DNA from 3 places in the Mesorhizobium sp. M0152 genome. Region 2 is predicted to be linked to each of the others. Evidence: predicted binding sites of a transcription regulator. Region 2 holds the regulator's gene; each other region holds the start of a gene.
What was found. Region 2 encodes HrcA, which represses chaperone genes, less so after heat shock. Its sites were predicted from a motif close to GTTAGCACTCNCNNNNNGNGAGTGCTAAC; they were not measured.

Region 1: a site for HrcA is predicted at 2,068-2,096, ahead of NKJ26_RS31740 (co-chaperone GroES). Genes of this name have one in related genera too.
Region 3: a site for HrcA is predicted at 1,081-1,109, ahead of NKJ26_RS29695 (co-chaperone GroES). Genes of this name have one in related genera too.

Annotation. Positions count from the first base shown of each region.
Region 1 covers NZ_JAMYTH010000067.1:11,088-14,360, reverse strand. Annotated here, with positions in the region: gene groL (chaperonin GroEL) at 1-1,542, opposite strand, end outside; gene NKJ26_RS31740 (co-chaperone GroES) at 1,599-1,913, opposite strand; partial or broken gene NKJ26_RS31735 (usg protein) at 2,345-2,622, shown strand; gene NKJ26_RS31730 (DUF982 domain-containing protein) at 2,683-2,958, opposite strand; gene NKJ26_RS31725 (hypothetical protein) at 3,079-3,273, opposite strand, start outside.
Region 2 covers NZ_JAMYTH010000005.1:254,225-257,497, reverse strand. Annotated here, with positions in the region: gene NKJ26_RS08275 (PQQ-dependent sugar dehydrogenase) at 1-984, opposite strand, end outside; gene NKJ26_RS08270 (hypothetical protein) at 1,078-1,275, opposite strand; gene hrcA (heat-inducible transcriptional repressor HrcA) at 1,357-2,439, opposite strand; gene rph (ribonuclease PH) at 2,660-3,273, shown strand, end outside.
Region 3 covers NZ_JAMYTH010000050.1:1,427-4,699, reverse strand. Annotated here, with positions in the region: gene NKJ26_RS29710 (hypothetical protein) at 1-117, opposite strand, end outside; gene NKJ26_RS29705 (hypothetical protein) at 92-409, opposite strand; gene NKJ26_RS29700 (hypothetical protein) at 406-717, opposite strand; gene NKJ26_RS29695 (co-chaperone GroES) at 1,164-1,532, shown strand; gene groL (chaperonin GroEL) at 1,647-3,273, shown strand, end outside.

The DNA.
Region 1 (3,273 bases), on a different contig from region 2:
CAGGCCGGCGACGGAAGCTGCATCCTGCAGAGCCGTGCGCACCACCTTGGCCGGGTCGATCACACCCTGGCCGTAGAGATCGCCAAACTCGTCGGTCTGGGCGTTCCAGCCCCAGCCGAACTCGCTCTTCTCCCGCAGCTTGCCAACGATGATCGAGCCCTCGGCGCCGGCATTCTCGGCGATCTGACGAACCGGGGTTTCGATCGCGCGGCGCACGATTTCGACACCGGTCTTCTGGTCGGCATTGTCGACGAGGACGGCATCGAGTGCCTTGGCGGCCCTCAGCAACGCGACCCCGCCTCCCGGCAGCACACCTTCCTCGACGGCCGCGCGCGTCGCATGCAGGGCATCGTCCACGCGGTCTTTGCGTTCCTTGACCTCGACCTCGGTCGAACCGCCGACCCGGATCACCGCGACACCGCCGGCGAGCTTGGCCAGGCGCTCCTGCAGCTTCTCGCGATCATAGTCGGAGGTGGTTTCCTCGATCTGGGCCTTGATCTGGGCGATGCGGCCCTGGATCTCTTCCTTGCGGCCGACACCATCGACGACCGTGGTGTTCTCCTTCTCGATCACCACCTTCTTGGCACGGCCCAGCATCTGCAGCGTCACGTTCTCCAGCTTGATGCCAAGGTCTTCCGAGATCGCGGTGCCGCCGGTGAGGATGGCGATGTCCTCCAGCATGGCCTTGCGGCGGTCGCCGAAGCCCGGCGCCTTGACGGCCGCGACCTTCAGGCCGCCACGCAGCTTGTTGACCACCAGCGTGGCGAGCGCCTCGCCCTCGACATCCTCGGCGATGATCAATAACGGCTTGCCCGACTGCACCACGGCTTCCAGGACGGGAAGCATCGCTTGCAGATTGGTGAGCTTCTTCTCGTGGATCAGCACATAGGGTTCGTCGAGCTCGACGCGCATCTTGTCCTGATTGGTGATGAAATAGGGCGAGAGATAACCGCGGTCGAACTGCATGCCTTCGACCACTTCGAGTTCCGTCTCGGCGGTCTTGGCCTCCTCGACCGTGATGACGCCCTCATTGCCGACCTTCTCCATCGCCTCGGCGAGGAAGCGGCCGATCTCGGCGTCGCCATTGGCTGAAATGGTGCCGACTTGCACGATCTCGTCGTTCTTTGTCACCTTGCGGGCATTGGCCTTCAGTTCGGCGACGACCGCATCGACCGCCTTGTCGATGCCGCGCTTCAGATCCATCGGGTTCATGCCCGATGCAACAGCCTTGGCGCCTTCCTTGACGATCGCCTGCGCGAGAACGGTCGCGGTCGTGGTGCCGTCGCCCGCAAGGTCACTGGTCTTGGAAGCCACTTCGCGCACCATCTGCGCGCCCATGTTCTCGAACTTGTCCTCGAGCTCGATCTCCTTGGCGACGGTGACGCCGTCCTTCGTGATGCGCGGAGCACCGAATGACTTGTCGATGACGACATTGCGGCCCTTGGGGCCGAGCGTCACCTTCACCGCATTGGCAAGAATATCGACGCCGCGCAGCATCTTCTCGCGCGCTTCGGTATGGAATTTCACATCTTTGGCAGCCATTGGATCACTCCTTCATTCAGGCAGCATTCGTTGACTGGTTGGATTCGAAGAAGCCATCAGGCGGCCTTCTTCACTTCGGCGGTCTGCTCGATTACGCCCATCACGTCGCTTTCCTTCATGATGAGCAGGTCCTCGCCATCGAGCCTGATCTCCGTGCCGGACCATTTGCCGAACAGGATGCGGTCGCCGATCTTCACGTCGAGCTCGGTGAGCTTGCCGCTGTCGTCACGCCCGCCGGGACCGACGGCGAGTACTTCGCCCTCCTGCGGCTTTTCCTTGGCAGTGTCGGGAATAATGATGCCGCCGGCCGACTTTTCCTCGGCTTCGACGCGGCGGACCAGGATACGGTCGTGCAATGGACGAAACGTCATGTCGTTCTCCTCATGGACAAGCAGGTTTTGAGCCTCCTCCACACCGGACCGGCAATATCGAGCCGGTGCAGGCGCCGCGATCCTTCATCAACTATCGTGGCGCATATCGAGCTAGTTTTGCTGTTTTTCGGTTTCAAGAGCCTGGCCAAAAAATTTTGGCACACGACCGGGGCGAGTGCCAAAAGCCTGTTATCGCGAAGCTATTTGGTTTGAGTGCCAGGGCTTGCGACTTGAATTTTCGTCGCGATCCAACAGGACCATCCGGGCTCGGCTGCCCCGGGGCGGCACCGGAACCGCCGACGTTCTCGAGGCGTTATTTGCAGACGGAGGACATCGATGAACCGAAAGAGCCTTTCGCCGATCATTTCCAACCTGGCCCACAAATTCGACAGGCTCGACGCCTGAACGGAGATATAGGAAAGGAGAAACGCATGGCTGAAAGCGTCAGCAGCGAATTCCGCCTGCAAATGGATGGCTATGGCCTGACCACCGCCGAAATACACTATCATCTGCCGGACCATCCGAGCCTGCTTCAGCTCTATATCTGGCAGGACTACGATCTCGCTCCGGACTTTCCGGAACTCAAGGAGTTTCTCGGCTATTGGGAGCGCGAACTCGATGGCCCGCTCCATTCGGTCCGTGTCGCTCACCACCGCCTCATCCAGCCGTCGGACTGCGGGCGGTCGACGGCATCATCGCCCTTCAGTGATACGGTAAAGCCGGCGTCCTGCACTAACGCCGGCCTCGTTGCCCTAGGATCTCGTTGCCCTTACGATTCTGGCGATCCGTCGGGCTTGTGCGCTGCGGCAAGCAATCCGGCGGTGCGGGCCGCGTGCAAAAACGCCTTGCGCGCCTCACGCGCCGTGCGCCAGCCGTCGAGCGCGTCGCGGCAAGTCCGATAGGCTGCGCGCCAGCTACGGCCGCGCGCTCGTGTGGGCCATTCAAAGCGCATGCACTCGATCGCTTCCCAGCTGCTCGCGACCTTGCGCTCTCTGCTGGACTGAAAACTAAGAGTGATCGGCCGGGTAAACGGGACGTCGTTCATCACTTCCTCCGTCTTTTTGTTCTTCGAGCAAGCAACGCCGGCGACCGATTTCTAGGATCGGCGCCGGTGGGGCACATGGTTCACTCGCCCGAGCGATTCAAGACCACCGGCCAACGCCGGTTAGTCCTCCTCCTCCGGCGTCTCGAGCAACTCCATCAGCTTCGCCACCCTTGGGCCCGGCAGGGGACGCCCCTCATTGACCAGCGCCTCGTCGGCGCCAATCCAGGCGACGGCTTCGCGCAATTCCTCGATCGTGGCTCCTGTCAGGGCGATATCGGCGATGACCGCCTCGTCGACGGGTCCGAGTACCGAAAT
Region 2 (3,273 bases):
CTCGCCCTCATGAAGCGGATCCTCATTGTCGCCGATATAATACCAGGGCCAGCCATAGAAGGCGCCGTCCTTGACGGCCGTTGCGTATTCGGGCGGCACATCGTCGCCAAGCCCGTCCCGCTCGTTGACGACGCACCACAGCGCCCCGGTCGCCGGCTGCACGGTCATGCCCGAGCAGTTGCGCAGTCCAGTGGCGACAGTTCTGCCATTCTTGCCGTCCGGATCGAAGGCCAGCACCTCGGCGCGGCCGCTCTCGGAGCCCCAGGCAGCGCCGAGCGGCTTCGACCGGGCCCATGCGTCAAGGCCGCCTTGTGGCTCCTTCGCCATGTCCGAAGCGGCGTTCGAACCCGAGCCGACCGACAAATAGAGCGTCTTGCCGTCGGGCGAGAAGGCGATGTCGCGGGTCCAGTGATGATTGGCGGGAATGTCGTCGACGACGGTTTCCGGCTCGCCGGAAGCGCTCAGATCACCATTGCGATAGGCAAAGCGCACGATGCTGTCGCTGTTGGCGACATAGACCCATTGCGGGTCATTGCCCGGCGGATAGAAGGCAATGCCATAGGGCTGATTGAGGTTGCCGGCAAAGATGCCTTTCTCGGCGGGTTTCGCGCTGCCTGCGGCCAGCCGAAAGACGCGGACCCGATTGGCTTCGCTGTCGGCGACGAACAGGTCGCCATTCGGAGCGACGCGCACGACACGCGGATTGGCGATGCCCGATGCGACCAGTTCGGCCGAAAAACCGGGCGGCAATCGCGGCCTGGCGCCTTGCGGCCGCTCCGCCAGGCCGGCGCTATTCGAGGTGGATTTGGTGACGTCGGGCTTCGGCAGGTCTTCCGGCTTGATCAGCCGGCGCACCCCCGGCCTGTCGGCACGCCAGTCGCCGAAGGCGGCGGCACCTTTGAGCACCGGCTGATCGGCCTGTTGGGCGGATGCCGTCGTGACGGCAAACAGGGCGACAAAGGCCGTACCAGCGAAACGGATCATCCCGTCCTCCAACATTGGTCACGGGTCAGGAACGGCAGGTTTCGCCGATCGTTCCGCTTTACACGACGAGTTGAAGGCAGACCACTTCCAGGCTCAGTTGCCGGCGGCGTAGAAATCGTCATCCAGGCGTTTTTCCAGCGCGACGAGATCGGCCGGCAGCGGCAGCCCCATGGCGCGCATCTCCCGCAGTTTTTCGCGCAACTGTTCCTGGATTTCGTGCTGGTCTTCCGGCTGGTTGACCATTTCCTCCAGCAGCAGGCTGATGCGGGCCTTGAATTCTTCGAGCGCCATTCTTTTTCTCCTCGGCAGCCTGTTCTTCGGAAGCGCGGGAAGCCGCCATTCGCGGGCCGGCATCACCTGAGTATCAGCGCCTTAGCGTAACATGCGGGAAATCAGCTGCGCGGTATAGTCGACCATCGGCACGATGCGGGCATAGTTCAGCCGCGTCGGGCCGATGACGCCGAGCGCGCCGACGACGCGGGCGTCCTTGTCGCGATAGGGCGCGACGACCAGCGACGAGCCCGACAGCGAAAACAGCTTGTTTTCCGAGCCGATGAAGATGCGCACGCCCGATCCCTGCTCGGCAAGGTCAAGCAGCTGGATCAGCCCGTCCTGCGTCTCCATGTCCTCGAACAGGTGCCGCAGCAATTCGATATCGGCTTGGGCCGTGACGTTTTCGAGCAAATTGGCGCGGCCGCGCACGATAAGCCGCGCAGGCAGGCCGCTTTCGGCACCGGCCCAAACCGCCAGGCCTTTCTCGACAAGGTCCTGCGACAGCGTGTCGAGCGCTGCCCTGGTCTCTTCCTTGATGCGGGCGATCTCGGTCCGCGCCTCGGCCAGCGTACGGCCGCGAATATGGGCGTTGAGGAAGTTCGAGGCTTCGTGCAGTTGCGACACGGTGATGCCGGCCGGCAGCTCGATGACGCGATTCTCCACATCGCCGTTCTGCGACACCAGCACCGCCAGCGCCTTGGTCGGCTCGAGCTGGATGAATTCGATATGCTTCAGCGCGACCTCGTTCTTCGCGGCCAGAACCAGGCCGGCGCCGCGCGACATGCCCGACAGCATCTGGCTGGCCTCGGTCAGCATGTGCTCCAGAGTGGCGCCCGAACCGGAGGCCCGCACCTGCGCCTCGATGCTGCGGCGCTCCTCGTCGGAAAGGTCGCCAAGCTCCATGAAGGCATCGACGAAGAAGCGCAGCCCGGCCTGCGTGGGCAGCCGGCCGGCCGAGATATGGGGCGCATAGATCAGGCCGAGGTGCTCGAGGTCGCTCATCACGTTGCGAATGGTGGCCGGCGACAGCGAGGACGGCAGGATACGCGACAGGCTGCGGGATCCCACCGGTTCACCGTCCCTGAGATAGGAATCGACGATGCGCCGGAAGATGTCGCGCGAACGCATGTCGAGGGATTGAAGCGCGGGCGCCTGCGAGTTCGGATCGACTGCCTTGGTCATTGCGCCAAAAACCTCCAGCTTAAGGATATAGACTTCCGCCCGACCCGCGCAACCGGTGTCTGCGTCAGATCACCCCGGCGTCTGTGTCAGATCGCTCGGTGTCTGTGTCAGATCACCCGGTGTCTGTGCCAGATCGCTCGGCCATTTTCCTTTGCGCCATCCGTCCCATGCGGCTACAAGCCGGCCAAGATTCCGAAAAATGAACGAGAAAGTAGCCTGAATGCGCCCTTCCAAACGCCAATTCGACGAAATGCGCGCCATATCCTTCGAGCGCGGCGTCTCCAAGCATGCCGAAGGCTCGTGCCTGGTGAAATTCGGCGACACGCATGTCCTGTGCACCGCCAGCCTGGAGGAAAAAGTGCCGGGCTGGATGCGCAATTCCGGCAAGGGCTGGGTGACGGCGGAATATGGCATGCTGCCACGCTCGACCGGAGAGCGCATGCGCCGCGAGGCCTCCGCCGGCAAGCAGGGCGGCCGCACGCTGGAAATCCAGCGGCTGATCGGCCGCTCCTTGCGCGCCGTGGTCGACCTGCAGGCGCTCGGCGAGCAGCAGATCACCGTCGACTGCGACGTCATCCAGGCCGATGGCGGCACCCGCACCGCCTCGATCACCGGCGGCTGGGTCGCGCTTTACGATTGCCTGCGCTGGATGGAAGCGCGGCAGATGACCAGCGTCGCCAAGGTGCTGAAAGACCACGTCGCGGCGATTTCCTGCGGCATCCATGACGGCCAGCCGGTCATCGACCTCGATTATATCGAGGATTCGGCCGCCGGCACCGATGCCAATTTCGTCATGACCGGCAAAGGCGGCATCGTCGAGATCCAGGGCACCGC
Region 3 (3,273 bases), on a different contig from region 2:
ACTGATGTTGGCGGCAAGTCTGGTCTGGGCGCCGAATACGCTTTCAGCCTTGGGCGGGACCTTTTCCTGCTTGGGCTTCCTGATCTCCCGGCTAGATCGTTTCTGTCCCTTTGACATGTTCGAAGATCCTTTCGCTTAGCATTATGCTGTCACCCGGCGACGTGTCGCCCGGTTCGAGACTGTCCTGCGTCGCCACCCGTTCATGAAGTTCGACGTCGCTGCGGATGCGGTACTGCGGCGAATTTCCGCTCGGCAGGAGCCTTGCTGTGGCGCGATAGATTTCCGCCGCCTTTGGAAACGTGCCGGTGCCGCTCTTCAGCCGGACAGCCTGTCCGACGTCGAAGAGATGCGTTGCGGCTTCGCGGTGGACCGGGCGTGCGTTGCGTTGCATCCGGCTTGTGGTTCTCATGATTGTCTCTCGTCCAGCTCCAGCGAGGCTTGAAGCAATGCCGGTTCGATCGGGACCATCTGCTGCGTAGCACCGCTCGCGGTGATCGCCGGCAGGTGAATGAAGGTGGCCACGCGGCGCCATGCGATCTGGGAAGTCCTTTCGTGGGCCTCCTCGTCATGGTCGACCCGATACTCTCCGGGCGGTTGCGGTTGATCAAAGCCGGGCAACGAAAACGCCGACTTGAAGCGAACGACTGTATTTGTGGTGCGGCTGGTCGTGAATTGCGGCTTTCCGCGGAAACGGGCGGCTGCGCTTTTCCGTATCACACCCACTCGAACCGCTGGGACGATGCCCGACGCTGCCAGTACATCCGTGGTCAGCATCGGTTTCATTCCAGGGTCCGAACGGAACGAAATGTGCGCCGGACCGGCGCATGCACTCGTTTTCGAGAATTCGGTGGTGAATGGCGAGGGCTCTGACGTAAAGCCAACTCGACCCAAATCAACGAATTTTGCATATGCGCCTCAATTGAGTTCCAAACAAGGTCGCGGCCCTCTTTATTTGATCTTTGAAATAATAACCTGCATCCGCGAAATTCAATCCGACAGAAAGTTTTCCTCCCATCCGAACGAATTTCTGCGCGTCTCGAATTATATCGTTCGAATTCTTGGCCATTAGCGAGAAATAATTCTGGCACTCCTATCTATCGAGTGCCAACGCGCCTATATCAGGAATAGCGGCCGCCTATGCCGGCCCCAGAAAGAAGTTTCCCATGAAATTCAGGCCTCTCCACGACCGCGTCGTCATTCGTCGCGCCGAAGGCGACACCAAATCCAAGGGCGGCATCATCATTCCCGACAATGCCAAGGAAAAACCGCAGGAAGGCGAAGTGATCGCCGTCGGCCCGGGCGCGCGCGACGAAAGCGGCGCGTTGATCGTGCCCGATGTGAAAGCTGGCGACCTGATCCTGTTCGGCAAATGGTCGGGCACCGAGGTCAAGATCGACGGTGAGGACCTTCTGATCATGAAGGAAGCCGACATCATGGGCGTCATCGAGAAGAGCAAGACGGCGGCCACCGAGAAAAGCGGTGCCGCCAAGACCGTGGCCACCAAGCCCGTGACCGCCAAGAAGGCTGCCTGATCGGCGCGGCGCGCGGCCTTCGGGACGCGTAAGGACGCTGCTGGACTTAGAGACAACAGCGCTGCGCGTTCCGCGCGGCGACTGGCCCACTCCAAATCGAACTGGATGAAAATCATGTCTGCCAAGGAAATCAAATTCGCCACCGACGCCCGCGACCGTATGCTGCGCGGCGTCGAAATCCTCAACAATGCGGTGAAGGTCACGCTCGGCCCCAAGGGCCGCAACGTCATCATCGACAAGGCCTATGGCGCGCCGCGCATCACCAAGGACGGCGTCACCGTCGCAAAGGAAATCGAGCTTGCCGACAAGTTCGAGAACATGGGCGCGCAGATGGTGCGCGAAGTCGCCTCGAAGACCAACGATCTGGCCGGTGACGGCACCACCACCGCCACGGTTCTGGCCGCCTCGATCCTGCGCGAAGGCGCCAAGCTGGTCGCCGCCGGCATGAACCCGATGGACCTCAAGCGCGGCATCGATCAGGCGGTCAACGCCGTCGTCCGGGAAATCAAGGCGAAGGCCAAGAAGGTCAAGTCGTCGGCCGAGATCGCCCAGGTCGGCACCATCGCCGCCAATGGCGACGCCAGCGTTGGCGAGATGATCGCCAAGGCGATGGACAAGGTCGGCAATGACGGCGTCATCACCGTCGAGGAAGCCAAGACCGCTGAAACCGAGCTCGACGTCGTCGAGGGCATGCAGTTCGACCGCGGCTACCTCTCGCCCTATTTCGTCACCAATGCCGACAAGATGCGCGTCGAACTGGAAGAGCCTTATGTGCTCATCCACGAGAAGAAGCTCGGCAATCTGCAGGCGATGCTGCCGATCCTTGAAGCGGTGGTGCAAAGCGGCCGCCCGCTGCTGATCATCTCCGAGGACGTCGAAGGCGAGGCACTCGCCACGCTGGTCGTCAACAAATTGCGCGGTGGCCTGAAGGTCGCGGCCGTCAAGGCGCCGGGCTTCGGCGACCGCCGCAAGGCGATGCTGGAAGACGTCGCGGTGCTCACATCAGGCCAGATGATCTCGGAAGATCTCGGCATCAAGCTCGAAAAAGTCACCATCGAAATGCTTGGCCGCGCCAAGCGCGTGCTGATCGAGAAGGACACCACTACGATCATCGACGGCGCCGGCACCAAGGCGACCATCCAAGCGCGCGTCGCTCAGATCAAGGGCCAGATCGAGGAGACCACCTCCGACTACGACAAGGAAAAGCTGCAGGAGCGGCTGGCCAAGCTTGCCGGCGGCGTTGCCGTCATCCGCGTCGGCGGCGCCACCGAGTCGGAAGTCAAGGAAAAGAAGGACCGCATCGACGATGCGCTGAACGCAACGCGCGCCGCGGTTGAAGAAGGCATCGTTCCTGGCGGCGGCGTGGCACTGCTGCGTGCCAGGTCGGCACTGGCCGGCTTGAATGGCGCCAATGCCGATGTCACCGCCGGCATCTCGATCGTGCTTCGGGCGCTTGAGGCGCCGATCCGCCAGATCGCCGAGAATTCCGGCGTCGAGGGCTCCATCGTAGTCGGCAAGCTCTCCGACAGCAAGGACCACAATCGGGGCTTTGACGCCCAGAACGAGACCTATGTCGACATGATCAAGGCCGGTATCGTCGATCCCGCGAAAGTGGTGCGCACCGCTCTGCAGGACGCCGGCTCGATCGCGGCCTTGCTGATCACCGCTGAAGCCATGATCACCGACATTCCGGCCAAGGATGCCGCACCGGCAGGTGGTGGCGGCGGCGGTGGCGGCAGCA